Regions from separate parts of the Xanthobacter sp. 91 genome, predicted to be linked through region 1. Evidence: riboswitches for the same ligand, from Rfam matches in the RefSeq annotation. Region 1 holds a riboswitch; each other region holds the start of a gene.
The links. A riboswitch is a leader RNA that binds a small molecule or an ion and turns the genes downstream of it on or off. The one in region 1 is predicted to bind cobalamin.
Positions count from the first base shown of each region.

Region 2: it holds a riboswitch for cobalamin, as region 1 does, so the genes downstream of both, A37E_RS0100650 (TonB-dependent receptor) here and A37E_RS0121420 (TonB-dependent receptor) in region 1, are expected to answer to the same signal.
Region 3: it holds a riboswitch for cobalamin, as region 1 does, so the genes downstream of both, A37E_RS0116475 (DUF1636 family protein) here and A37E_RS0121420 (TonB-dependent receptor) in region 1, are expected to answer to the same signal.

Region 1 covers NZ_JNIB01000001.1:4,586,936-4,591,512, reverse strand. Annotated here, with positions in the region: gene A37E_RS27095 (hypothetical protein) at 1-309, opposite strand, end outside; gene A37E_RS27510 (short-chain fatty acyl-CoA regulator family protein) at 462-566, opposite strand; partial or broken gene A37E_RS0121430 (citrate/2-methylcitrate synthase) at 570-1,367, shown strand; gene prpB (methylisocitrate lyase) at 1,379-2,296, shown strand; cobalamin riboswitch at 2,427-2,626, shown strand; gene A37E_RS0121420 (TonB-dependent receptor) at 2,728-4,577, shown strand, end outside.
Region 2 covers NZ_JNIB01000001.1:98,643-103,219, forward strand. Annotated here, with positions in the region: gene A37E_RS0100650 (TonB-dependent receptor) at 23-2,011, opposite strand; cobalamin riboswitch at 2,117-2,317, opposite strand; gene A37E_RS0100655 (ABC transporter substrate-binding protein) at 2,645-3,865, shown strand; gene A37E_RS0100660 (branched-chain amino acid ABC transporter permease) at 4,236-4,577, shown strand, end outside.
Region 3 covers NZ_JNIB01000001.1:3,506,207-3,510,783, reverse strand. Annotated here, with positions in the region: gene cobN (cobaltochelatase subunit CobN) at 1-523, opposite strand, end outside; gene cobW (cobalamin biosynthesis protein CobW) at 527-1,561, opposite strand; gene A37E_RS0116475 (DUF1636 family protein) at 1,558-2,064, opposite strand; cobalamin riboswitch at 2,123-2,320, opposite strand; gene glyS (glycine--tRNA ligase subunit beta) at 2,535-4,577, opposite strand, start outside.

The DNA.
Region 1 (4,577 bases):
AGTGATGCCAAGAGCCCTGTCAACGGCTTTCGGGGTAAGCGGGGCGAACAGTATCTCGCCGATACGAGTCTCCATCCGCTTGGTAAACGCCTCAAGCCGGCGCTCTCCGGGATCGGGAACCCTGAACGACATCCATCCTTCGCCAACCGCATAATCACCGCCGTCGAGCTTTCGCGCCATAAGCCTCGCGAGGCCTTCCGATGCCCTGATGCGGCGGTCTCGATCGATGGGTGGGAGATCATTCCATGTGAGGCGAACCAACACATGTGCACCCTCATTTTCCGTCGTCATTCTGCCGGGCTGACCCATGTAAAACCTCGACAAAAGCTTGCACGAGACAACAACTTCGCTGTTACGAAAGAAATTTGAGCCTTGGGGGGCTCCATGCCCGTGGAACGCGGCAGATTTGGGCGATTTAGATTGCTGTCACGCTTAAATCCTAGACCACGTGCGATCATATCCTAGCCAGCGGCATAGGGCGTGAACACGCTCAGAGTCTCGTCCACGGCAATAGGTCTGCCGATCATCGGGAAAGCACGCTGCGGGCACGCCGGGCGATCACACACCTTGCACGGGACATCGCCGACCGGCTGATGGCCTCCCTCGGCTCCATGCTGCTCTACTGGTTCCACTTCTCCCAGAACGGCCGGCGCATCGAGGTGGAGACGGACGACGACACCATCGGCGGGCATTTCCTCCATCTTCTGCACGGTCGCGCGCCGAGCGCGAGCCATGTGCGAGCGATGCACACCTCGCTGATCCTCTATGCGGAGCACGAATTCAACGCTTCCACCTTCACCGCCCGCTCCATCGCCGGCACGGGGGCGGATTTCTACTCGGCCATCACCGGCGCCATCGGCGCCCTGCGCGGGCCGAAGCACGGCGGCGCCAACGAAGTCGCCTTCGAAATCCAGAAGCGCTACGCCGACCCGGACGAGGCGGAGGCGGACATTCGCCGCCGGATCGCCGCCAAGGAAGTGGTGATCGGCTTCGGCCACCCGGTCTACACCGTGGCCGACCCGCGCAACGTGGTCATCCGCGAGGTGGCGCGGCGGCTGTCCATCGAGGCGGGCGCGCTCCGCATGTTCGAGATCGCCAGCCGCATCGAGCAGGTGATGGGCGAGACCAAGAAGATGTTCGCCAATCTCGATTGGTTCAGCGCGGTCTCCTACCACATGATGGGGATACCCACGGCTCTGTTCACGCCACTCTTCGTCATCGCCCGCACGTCGGGCTGGAGCGCGCACATTCTGGAGCAGCGCGCCGACAACAAGATCATCCGCCCATCGGCCAATTATGTGGGGCCGGAGCACCAGGTGTTCGTGCCGCTGGAAGCGCGCGGTCGCGCCGCCGTCCGCGCGGCCTGAAAGAGAGACACATGCCCTATCTCGTCGCATCCGATCGCCCCGCCGCGCCTGCCGGCACCCGCTTCCGGGCCCTCGTGGAGGCCAATGGGATCCTGAAGATTCCCGGCACGCACAACGGCATGGCTGCGCTGCAGGCGAAGGCAGCCGGCTTCAATGCCCTCTATCTCTCCGGCGCCGCCATGACGGCGTCCATGGGCCTGCCGGACCTCGGCATCATCACCGTGGATGAAGTTGCTTTCTTCATCCGTCAGGTGGCCCGCGCGAGCGGCCTGCCGGTGCTGGTGGACGGCGACACCGGCTATGGCGAAGCGCTCAACGTGATGCACATGGTGCGCACTTTCGAGGAGGCTGGCGCCGGGGCGGTCCACATCGAGGATCAGCTTCTTCCGAAGAAATGCGGCCACCTGAACGACAAGAAGCTGGCGGACGCCCGCGACATGGCTGCCAAGGTAGCCGCCGCCGCCAAAGCCCGGCGCCACCTCTACCTCATCGCGCGGACCGACGCGGCGGCCAGCGAGGGGATCGACGGGGCGGTGGCCCGCGCCAAGCTCTACGTTGAAGCGGGAGCCGACGCCATCTTCCCCGAGGCGCTCAACGATGCGGAGATGTTCCGCGAATTCGCACGGCGCATGCCCGGCGTGCCGCTGCTCGCCAACATGACCGAGTTTGGCCGAACCCCCTTCTTCACCGCTTCCGAGTTCGAGGCTATGGGCTATCGTCTGGTGATCTGGCCCGTGTCATCGCTGCGGGTGGCCAACAAGGCACAGGAAACGCTCTACGCGACGCTTGCGCGCGATGGCTCCACGCAGGCAATGGTCGGCGAAATGCAGACGCGGGCCGAGCTCTACGATCTCATCGGCCTCAAGACCTTCGAGGCACTCGATGCGTCGATCGTTGCAACCGTGGTTCCGACGCTCGCGGCAGAGTGACGTCAACGGGTCAGGATTCAGAGCGCCCGGGAGCCGCGACGCTGACGATGCCACATTGTGGCATTTTCGCAGCAACTCGGGCGCTTTCCGTCTTTATCGTGGCGAGCCATTGACGCACCGCAAAATCTATCCGTATCGTTAAAGTGACGGTTCCCGAAAGGGATCAAAAGGGAACACGGTGATTCGGTGAGTCCGAAAATGCCGTGGCTGCCCCCGCAACTGTAAGCGGCGAGTCCTCTGCCATCAGCCACTGGGTCGCGAGATCTGGGAAGGCGGCAGACGGGCGGTGACCCGTGAGCCAGGAGACCTGCCGTCGATCGTGGTCACACGCGAGCTCATTGGGCGGGGTGTCCTGGTGGCGGTTTTCCAGCCTTTCTCGGCCGGGCGACCTCGTTCGCGGTGACGGACCACCCGCGCCGCCGAGTGTCTTCATGTCGTCCGTTCTGCTGTCCTTCCCCCGCCGCCCCGGTCGGGCCACGGCCCTCGTTGCCTTCCTTTCCGTCGCATCCGCTCCGTGTGCCTTTGCCCAGACGGCGGACGACCAAAATGCCGGTGACCTGCCCACCCTCGTTGTCAGCGCCACCGGCATTCCGACGCCCGAGACCGAGGTGGCGAGTTCGGTCAGCATCGTCACCGCCGACGACATCGCCCGGGCCCAGCAGCGCACACTCCCGGACGTGCTGCAGTCCCTGCCCGGCCTCAACGTGGTGCAGACGGGCGGCCCCGGAGGGCAGACCTCGGTTTTCATCCGGGGCACAAACTCCAATCATGTGAAGGTGTTGATTGACGGCATTGACGCCGGAAATCCCTCCACGCCCAACGGCGCCTTCGACTTCGGACAGCTCATGGCCTCCGATCTCGAGCGGGTGGAGGTGCTGCGCGGCCCGCAGTCGGGCCTCTATGGCTCGGACGCCATCGGCGGCGTCATTGCGGTCACCACAAAGAAGGGCGAAGGTCCGCCCAAGGTCACGGCCTATGTGGAGGGCGGAGCGCTCGGCACCTTCAACCAGTATGCAAGCCTCTCCGGTTCGACGGAAAAACTGTCGTATTCGTTCAACGTCACCCACTTCTCGTCCACCGACATTCCGGTGACGCCCCAGAACATCGCGCCCCCCTTCTGGCCGCTCAATCCCAACGCTTACGACAACTGGACGTATTCGACGCGTCTCGACTGGCAGGCGGCGGACAATTTCGCGGTCAACTTCGTTGCGCGCTACATCGACTCGAGCCTCGCCTTCACGCCGGACACCTATCCCCCGCCCACCTATTCCGGCGTGCCGGCCGCGCAGCGTTCCACGTCCTATGCCAGCATGTTCTTCACCAAGGGCGAAGGGGTGTGGAAGGCTTTCGATGATCGCCTCATAACCACCTTCGGTGTGAGCGAGCTTTCAACGTCCAATCCCACCGTCGGGCCGAACACGTCAGTGAACGGCACCTATGAGGGCGACCGGCAGATCTATTACCTGCGGTCCAACTACGCCTTCGCGCCGGGACAGAACCTGCTGGTGGGTGCTGAGCGGCGCAACGAGAGCATGACCTCCTCCACCGCCTACACATCCATCGACGCCGCGACAGGAGACACGGGCGTGTATGCGGAGTATCAGGGCAATCTCTGGAACCGGCTCTTCTTTGCCGCCAACGTGCGCTACGACAGCGACGACAGCTTCGGCGACCACACCACCTTCCGTCTCGCCCCTGCTCTTCTGTTCGACGAGACCGGCACCAAGCTGAAAGCGAGCTACGGCACGGGCTTTAAGGCCCCCACGCTCTACCAGCTTTATGCGCCCTATTACGGCAACCTGAACCTGCTGCCGGAAGAAAGCACCGGATGGGACGCAGGCTTTGAGCAGAAAGCATTCGGGGACCGGGTGCTGTTCGGCGTGACCTACTTCCACAACAACATCACCAACCTCATCAGCTACGATCCGGTGACGTATCAGAACATCAACATTTCAAATGCCGTGTCGCAGGGTGTTGAGGCGTTCATCGCCGTCAAGGTCACCGACAGCATTGATGCGCGCGTGGACTATACCTACACCGACGTGGTCGGATATGTGCCCCCTGGCCTGCCGTTTGGCGCCGCCTGTGCGCCCATCGACGCCACGTCCTGCAATCCCCTGCGGCGGCCCAACAACAAGGTGAGCCTTACCCTCGGCTGGCGGCCGACCGACGAACTCGACCTCACGGCGAGCCTCGTCTACGCGTCCTCCTGGTGGGACATCGTGCGTCTCACCTCGAACTACATCGACCAGCCCGGCTATACGGTGGTCAACGTTGCCGC
Region 2 (4,577 bases), 4.5 Mb from region 1:
ATCATTCCTCACCAATCAAACCTCACCACGTGAGCTTCACCCCGCCATAGGCGCCGAAGCCGGGGGCGAGGAAGCCGTTGGGGTTCTCGTAGGTCTGGTTGAACAGATTGTCGATGCGCCCGAACACGGTGGTGACGGTATTCAGCCGGTAGTTGGCCGCCAGATTCACCACGGTATAGCCGGGCTGGTCGATGTAGTTCGACGTGAGACGCACGATGTCCCACCAGGAAGAGGCATAGACGAGGCTCGCCGCCAGATCGAGTTCGTCGGTCGGCCGCCAGCCCAGCGTCAGGCTGACCTTGTTGTTGGGCCGGCGCAGGGGATAGCAGGAGGTGGCGTTGATGGGCGCGCAGGCGGCACCGAAGGGCTGGCCCGGCGGCACATAGCCCACCACGTCGGTGTAGGTGTAGTCCACCCGCGCATCGATGCGGTCCGTCACCTTCACCGCCACGAACGCCTCCACGCCCTGGGTCACGGCGCTGGAGATGTTGACGTTCTGGAACGTCACCGGATCGTAGCTGATGAGGTTGGTGATGTTGTTGTGGAAGTATGTCACCCCGAACAGCACGCGCTCGCCGAACGCCTTCTGCTCGAAGCCCGCATCCCAGCCTTCGCTCTCCTCCGGCTGGAGGTTCACATTGCCGTAGTAGGGCGCGTAGAGCTGGTAAAGCGTGGGCGCCTTGAAGCCGGTGCCGTAGCTCGCCTTCAGCTTGGTGCCGGTCTCGTCGAACAGCAGCGCCGGGGCGAGGCGGAAGGTGGTGTGGTCGCCGAAGCTGTCGTCGGCGTCGTAGCGCACGTTGGCGGCGAAGAAGAGCCGGTTCCAGACGTTGCCCTGGTACTCGGCATAGACGCCCGTGTCGCCGGTGGAGGCGTCCACATTGGTGTAGGCGGTGGAGGAGGTGATGGACTCGTTCCGCCGCTCGGCGCCCACCAGCAGGTTTTGGCCCGGCGCCATCAGATAGTTGGAGCGCACGTAATAGACCTGCCGGTCGCCGTCATAGGTGCCGTTCACGCTCGGGTTCGGCCCCACGGTGGGGTTCGACGTGGTCAGCTCGCTGGCGCCGAAGGAGGTGACGAGAGCGCCGTCCAGCGCGGTCCACACGCCCTCCCCCTTGGTGAAGAACATGCCCGTATAGGCGGTGGAGCGCAGCGCCGCCGGGATGCCGGCATAGGTGGGCGGGGGGAAGACGTCCGGCGTGAAGGCGAGGCTGGTGTCGATGTAGCGGGCGACGAAATTCACCGCGAAGGTTTCGGTGGCCTGCCAGTCGAGCCGGGTGGAGTAGGTCCAGTTGTCGTAGGCGTTGGGATTGCGCGGCCAGAAGGGGGGCACGATGTTCTGCGGCGTCACCGGGATCTCGGTGGACGAGAAGTGGGTGACGTTAAACGAATAGGCCAGCTTCTCGGTGGCGCCGGTGAGGCTCGCATACTGGTTGAAGGTGCCGAGCGCGCCGCCCTCCGCATAGGCGGACACCTTGGGCGGCCCCTCGCCCTTCTTGGTGGTGATGGAGATGACGCCGCCGATGGCATCCGAGCCATAGAGGCCGGACTGCGGGCCGCGCAGCACCTCCACCCGCTCGAGATCGGACGCCAGCAACTTGCCGAAATCGAACGCGCCGTTGGTGGCGGCGGGATTGCCGGCGTCGATGCCGTCGATCAGCACCTTCACATGGTTGGAATTGGTGCCGCGGATGAACACCGATGTGGTGCCGCCCGGCCCGCCCGTCTGCACCACGTTGAGGCCGGGCAGCGATTGCAGCACGTCCGGCAGGGTGCGCTGCTGGTTGCGGGCGATGTCCTGCTCGGTGACGATGCTGACGGAACTCGCCACCTCGGTCTCGGGCGTGGGAATGCCGGTGGCGCTCACCACGATGGTGGGCAGGTCGCCCGCATTCTGGTCGTCCGCCGTCTGGGCGAGGGCGGGCGCAACACAGGCAAGCGGAACACAGGCGAGCGTGAGCAGGGCCGCGGCCGGCAGTGCGCGGCGGGATCGGGACGGGACGGCGGAAGACATGAAGGCACTCGACGGCACGGGTGGTCCGTCACCGCGAACGAGGCATTCCCGGCCATATCGGGCCCGGAAAAACCGCCATCAGGAGAACCCCGCCCGACGTGCTCGCGCGTGACCACGGCTGACGGCAGGTCTCCTGGCTCGCGGGTCATCGCCTAGACTGCCGCCTTCCCAGGTCTCGCGACCCAGTGGCTGATGGCAGAGGACTCGCCGCTTACAGTTGCGGGGGCAGCCACGGCATTTCCGGTGAGACCGGAGCACCGCGTTCCCTTTTGATCCCTTGCGGGAACCGTCACCGCGACCATAGGCGGCGGCCGCCCCCTGCGTCAACGGCACCTTCGCAGATGCAAAAACCTGAACGCAACTGCGGAAAGACCGCGCCGGGAGGCGTATCGCCCGATCACATCTTGCTCATTGCTTCAACAATGCGTGGTCCGAAATCACCGGCGACCCGCATCGCGAGCGTGCGGCTGCCTGCAAAAACGGCAGCAGCAAAGGCCGCACCCGACATTCCGCTAGGTTATGGTGGCGCGCCCCGCTCAATTCGCTTAAACGATTGAGAGCCGCCCCGCCACCGAGCGGGCGGGTACTACAAAAGTATAATAACCGAATAATCGGGAACACAGGGAGTAGAAGATGCGACTGAGGAGCATGGTCGCGGCTTTGGCCGCAGGCGTTGCCGTTTTCGGGCTTGCCTTTTCCGGTGCAGCTTACGCCGCCGACCCCATCAAAATCGGCCTGACCGGCCCCTTCACCGGCGGCTCGTCCTCCATGGGCGTCAGCATGCGCGACGGCGTGAAGCTCGCGGTGGAAGAGGTCAACAAGGCCGGCGGCGTGCTCGGCCGTCCGTTGCAGCTCATCGAGCGCGATGACGAGGCCAAGAACGAGGTGGGCGTGCAGATCGCCCAGGAGCTGATCAACAAGGAAGGCGTCGTCGCCACCCTCGGCTACATCAACACCGGCGTCGCCCTCGCCTCCCAGCGCTTCTACCAGGAAGCCGAGATCCCGGTGATCAACAACGTGGCCACCGGCACCCTGATCTCCAAGCAGTTCGTGCCGCCGGACAACAAGAACAACTACATCTTCCGCACCTCCGCGAACGACGCCATCCAGAGCGCCATGATCGCCGAGGAAGCGGTGAAGCGGCAGGGCTTCAAGAAGCCGGCCATCCTCGCCGACTCGACCAATTACGGCCAGCTCGGCCGCGCCGATCTGGTGAAGGCCCTCGCCACCATGGGCGTGAAGCCGGTCGCCGAAGAGAAGTTCAACATCGGCGATACCGACATGACCGCGCAGCTGCTGCGCGCCAAGGAAGCCGGCGCCGACGTGGTGCTGACCTACGCCATCGGCCCCGAGCTGGCGCAGATCGCCAACGGCATGGCCAAGCTCGGCTGGAAGGTGCCCATGATCGGCTCGTGGACGCTCTCCATGGCCAACTTCATCGACACCGCCGGTGCCAACGGCAACGGCGCGATGATGCCGCAGACCTTCATCCAGCTGCCCGACACCCCCAAGCGCAAGGCGTTCATCGAGGCCTATCAGGCCGCCTACAAGATCGATCGCATGCCTTCGCCGGTCTCGGCCGCGCAGGGCTATGATTCGGTGCTGCTGCTCGCCGCCGCCATCAAGCAGGCCGGCTCCACCGACGGCCGCAAGGTCCGCGACGCGCTGGAAAACCTCAACACCAAGGTCGAGGGCGTCGTCACCGTCTACGACAAGCCCTTCTCCGCCACCGACCACGAGGCCATCACCGCCAACATCCCGGTGTTCGGCCTCGTCAAGGACGGCCGCGTCGTCGCCGCCCATCCCGAAGACATCGCCGGCGACAAGGCGGTGCGTGTGAAGCCCAAGAACTGAGGCTGAGCGGGCTCGAGTTCCGGTTCGCTGACCCAGCCACTGTGTGCACCGTCGTCCCCCGGCTTGTCCGGAAGTTGGCTTCTGCCGACTTCCGGCTCTTGGAAAAGGAACCCGGCACCAGCCGGGTTCCGGGGGACCCACGGAAAGTCTGGAAGGCCGCTCTGATGAATGGGCGCCGGCCCAGCGGCGAAGTGGATGCCCCGGACAAGCCGGGGCATGACGGCACTGGGTGGGGTATCGGTTCATAACCGGCCCCAACGACCCGCCCCTTCGCCCACACCATTCGGATCGCCGCGCCATGGAGCGCGGCGGCCGGTTCGCCCGGAACCCTGCCCCGACGCGGGGGCCGCGCCCCCTTCCGGAGACCGTCATGAACGTCCTGTCGCAGCTCATCGTGAGCGGCATCGCCGTAGGCATGATCTACGGCGTCATCGCCTTCAGCTACCAGCTCACCTTCGCCACCTCGAAAACCCTGAACTTCGGCCAGGGCGAGGCCCTGATGCTCGGGGCGCTGGTGGGCCTCACCACCATCAATTTCCTCATCGGGCAGGCGCTCGGCACCCTGTGGGCCTACCTGCTCATGCTGCCCATCGTCTTCGCCTTCGGCCTCGCGCAGGGCGCGGTGGTGGAATGGCTCGGCGTGCGGCAGGCGGTGAAGGCGAAGTCGGAAGCCGGCTGGATCATGGCGACCATCGCCCTCGGCATCATCTTC
Region 3 (4,577 bases), 1.1 Mb from region 1:
CGGGGTGCGGCACGGGGATGGCATGGGGCGCGGGAAAGCCCGCCGCCTCGCCCATGGCGGCGAGCAGGGCCGCCATGTTCGCCGGCCCACCCGCACGGAAATAGCCGAGCCAGCGGGCGAGCGTATCCTGCGGCAGCGTGGAGAGGGCGGCGAGGCGCGGGTCGTCCTGGTCCTCGCCGGGCAGCAGCGCAAGGGCGATACCACGGGCGCGGGCCGTGGCGGCCAATTGCTCGGCGCCGTAACGCCACCAATCCAGCCCGCCGAGCTGGCGCACCAGCACCACCTTCGCCTTGGCCGCGATCTTCTCCACCCACAGGTCCACGGACATGGGGTGGCGCAGATCCTTCAGCCGCGCGAGGCGCAGGCTAGGCACCGCACCGCCGCGCGCCCGCCAGGCGGCGGCGAGGGCGATGAGATCGCTGTCGGTGAAGGAGAGCGCCACCATGTCGCCGGGCGGCTGGGCGAGGTCGACCGGCTCGGCCAACTCCTCCAGGCTCGTCGATGTGGTGGCGAGGATGTGCATGGGCTAGCCGAGGATGGCCTGTTCCACCGCCGCGCGGTCGAAGCCCTTGAGGCCGATGACCACCAGCGCCCCGCGCCGCGCCTCGCCCGCGCCCCACGCGCGATCGAAATGGTGCGACACGCGCGGGCCGACGCCCTGCACCAGCAGGCGCAGCGGCTTGCCTTCCACAGCGGCGAAGCCCTTCACGCGCAGCACGTCCGGCGTCTCCGCCGCCTTCACCACGCGGGCGGCCAGCGCGGCGGGATCGGCGATCTCGGGCAAGGCGAGGACGATGCTCTCGAACTCGTCGTGGTCGTGGTCTTCCTCGTCGTCGTGATGGGTGCGGCGGGTGTCGATCAGGTCTTCCGCGCCGACGCCGAGGCCGAGCAGCACGGCCAGATCCACCTTGCCGCCGGAGGATCGCACCAGCTTCACCGCGCGCGGCAGGGCGCCGGCCACCGCCTTCTCGGCGGCGATGAATCCGGCCGCATCGAGCAGATCGGACTTGGAGAGGATGACGAGATCGGCACAGGCGATCTGGTCCTCGAACACTTCTTCCACGGGATCGTCATGGTCGAGGCTTTCGTCCCCGGCCCGCTGCGCGTCCAGCGCGGCGAGATCAGGGGCGACGCGGCCTTCCGCCAGCGCCGGGCCGTCCACCACCGCGATCACGCCGTCCACCGTCACCCGGCCCTTGATGGCCGGCCACTGGAAGGCCTGCACCAGCGGCTTCGGCAGCGCGAGGCCGGAGGTCTCGATGAGGATATGATCCACCTTCGGCGCGCGGGCGAGGATCTGGTCCAGCGCCGGCACGAAATCATCCGCCACGGTGCAGCACAGGCAGCCGTTGGCCAGTTCCACGATGGAGCCCTCGTCGCAGCTCTCGATGCCGCAGCCCTTCAGGATCTCGCCGTCGATGCCCACGTCGCCAAACTCGTTGACGATCACCGCGAGGCGCTTGCCGCCGGCATTCTCCAGCACATGGCGGATCAGCGTCGTCTTTCCGGCACCGAGGAAGCCGGTGACGATGGTGCAGGGCACGCGGGCGAGGGAGGTCATCGGGTCTCCTTGGGGAAAAGCGGGGGAATGCGCGCGACCATGCCGCGCTTGAGAGCATCCGGCCGGCCGCGCCAGGGCATCAGGCCGTCTGGCGAGCCTGCGAGAAGCGCGGCGCCGGTGAGAAGGTCAGCGGCGCTGTCGGGGGAGAGGTCGCCGAACACATAGGTCCAGCCATCGCGGCGAACCATGGCGGCGGAGAGCGCGCGCTTGCAATTGGCGAGACAGGAAACGCCTTCGACCGCGACGCCTTCCACCGCGACGCCTTCGGGGAGGGATGCGGCGCAGGCGGAGGCGAGGAGGCGGGCGCCGTCACGCTGGGCGTCGGGTGGGGCGTCATTGCCGGGGGCGCGGCAGGTGGTGCAGATGAGGAGGGTGACGGCGGGGGCGGTTTCGCGCGCGGCTTCTGGCGCAGCTTGGGGCGCGCAGCCGGCTTCCGCGCTGTCGCCGCCCGGCTCGGGTGCTGTGCTGTCGGGAATCGCGCCGCGCTCCACCGAAACGTCCACGGGTGCGAGCGCCCGCGCGCACGGGCTCGAAGGGACGCAATACCGGAGCACCCCGCCCGGCGCGGACCTCGTCGAAGGCAGGTCTCCTGGCTCGCGGTTCACCGCCCCCGCCGCCTTCCCGGATTGCTCCAGTGGCGTCTGGCAGGGGCTCACCGCCGACAGTTGCGGGGGCAGCCGCGGCATTGGGGGGTCTCCCCGCACCGCATTCCCTTTTACGCCCGTGTGGGACCACGGGACCTTCGACGCCGCCACTAAAGGCAGTGGCGGGCGGGATTGTCAAATGAGGGCGTAGAACCCCGGACCAGCGACGGCGAAGCCGGAACGCCGAGCCGGGGCCCAGCGCAAGGCACCGCCGCAGGCGCTTCAATATCCGGCGGTCTCGGGCTTTGCCCGCTGCGCGGAGGCTCCTTGCGCTGGCCCCCGGCTCTCCTTCCACTCCGCTGCGCTGCGTTGCAGTCGGCCGGGGCGCCCTACCCCTCGATGCGGTCGAAATCGGCGATGCCGCGGGTGGCGGCGCGGATTTCGTCGAGGAGCTTCAGGCGGTTCTCGCGCAGCGCGGGATCGGCGTCGTTCACCGTCACGGCGTCGAAGAAGGCATCCACCGGCTGGCGCAGGTCCGACAGCGCGGTCATGGCGGCCTCGAAATCCTCGGCCGCGACGGCCCTGGAGACGCGGGCCTTCACGTCCTCGATGGCGGCGGCGAGGTGCTCCTCGGCCGGCTCCTTCAGCAGCGCGGCGGAGGTGGGGCCGGCGAAGGCGCGGCCGTCCTTCTTCTCCTCGATGCGCAGGATGTTCACCGCGCGGCGATAGCCGGCAAGGAGGTTCCTGCCGTCCTCGGTGGCGAGGAAGGCGGCGAGGGCCTCCACGCGGCGGACGACGAGGAGGAGGTCGTCCTGCCCTTCCAGGGCGAAGACGGCATCAACGAGATCGTGACGGACGCCGCGGTCGCGGAGGTAGACTTTCAGGCGGTCGGCGAAGAAGGCGAGGAGGTCGGACGCAATCGATTGGATGCGATTACGATACCGCGGATGTTCCAGGAACTTTGGCGCATCGGGCTCATCTGGATCATCGGGTACCACTCTTCCCGTCAGACGGGTTTCAACTTCGTCTGCCAGGTCAGGGCGTCCTGTCCTTCCAGCAACCTCTTCAGAAAGAGACAAGGTCCGCTCTATCTCAAGCGATTGGAAGCTACTGAAAATGCCGTCTAGGCCGAGGGCCGAATACGATCGCAGCCCCAGCCGAACCTCATTCTCCAGCACAATCCGGATCACCCCCAGCGCCGCCCGGCGCAGCGCATAAGGGTCCTTGCTCCCGGTCGGCTTCTCATCGATCGCCCAGAAACCCACCAGCGTGTCGATCTTGTCCGCCAGCGCCACGGCCACCGAAACCGGCGCGGTGGGCACGCGGTCGTTCGGGCCCTGCGGCTTGTAGTGGTCCTCGCAGGCGGCGGCGACTTCCGGGGGCAGGTTCTCGCCCTGCGCGTAGTAGCGGCCCATGAGGCCCTGCAGCTCGGGGAACTCGCCCACCACCTCGGTCAGCAGGTCCGCCTTGGCCACCAAAGCGGCCTCCTCGGCCAGCGCCACCGACGCGCCCACCTTGGGGGCCAGCTCCTTGGCGAGGCGCACTATGCGCTCGATGCGCTCGGCCTGCGAGCCCAGCTTCTCGTGGAAGGTGATGGACTGGAACTTGGGCATGCGGCTGGCGAGGCCGTTCAGCCGGTCCGTATCCCAGAAGAATTTCGCGTCCGACAGGCGGGCGCGGATGACCCGCTCGTTGCCGGCGACGATGGCCGCGCCGCCGTCCGAGGCAACGAGGTTCGAGATGAGGATGAAGCGGTTGGCGAGGCGCCCGGTCTTGGGGTCCTTCAGCACGAAGCACTTCTGGTTGGCGCGGATGGTGGCGCGGATCACCTCGTCCGGGATGTCGAGGAAGCGTTCCTCGAACGATCCCATCAGCACCACGGGCCATTCCACCAGCCCGCATACCTCGTCGAGCAGCCCCTCGTCCTCCACCAGCTCCAGGCCGGCGGCGAGCGCGAGGTCCTTGGCGTCGTTGAGGATGATTTCCTTGCGGCGGTCGCGGTCGGCCACCACCTTGGCGGCCTCCAGCTTCGCCATCCAGTCGTCCAGCCGCTTCACGGTGAAGGGCTCGGGCGCCATGAAGCGGTGGCCGCGGGTGACGTTGGAGGCCTCGATGCCGTCCACGGAGAAATGCACCACCTCCGGCTCGTCCCCCTCGGCGCCGAAGGTGGCGACGATGGAATGGAGCGGGCGCACCCAGCGCAGCGTGCCGGACCCCCAGCGCATGGACTTCGGCCAGGGGAACTTGCGGATGATGTCCGGCACGATCTCGGCCACCACCTCGGTGGTGGCGCGGCCGGGCTTTTCCACCACGGCCACGTAGAAATCGCCCTTCTTGGGGTCAGACTGGATGGTCGCCTGATCGAGGGAGGCGAGGCCCGCGCTTTTAAGGAAGCCGGCCACCGCCTGCTCGGGGGCGCCCACGCGCGGCCC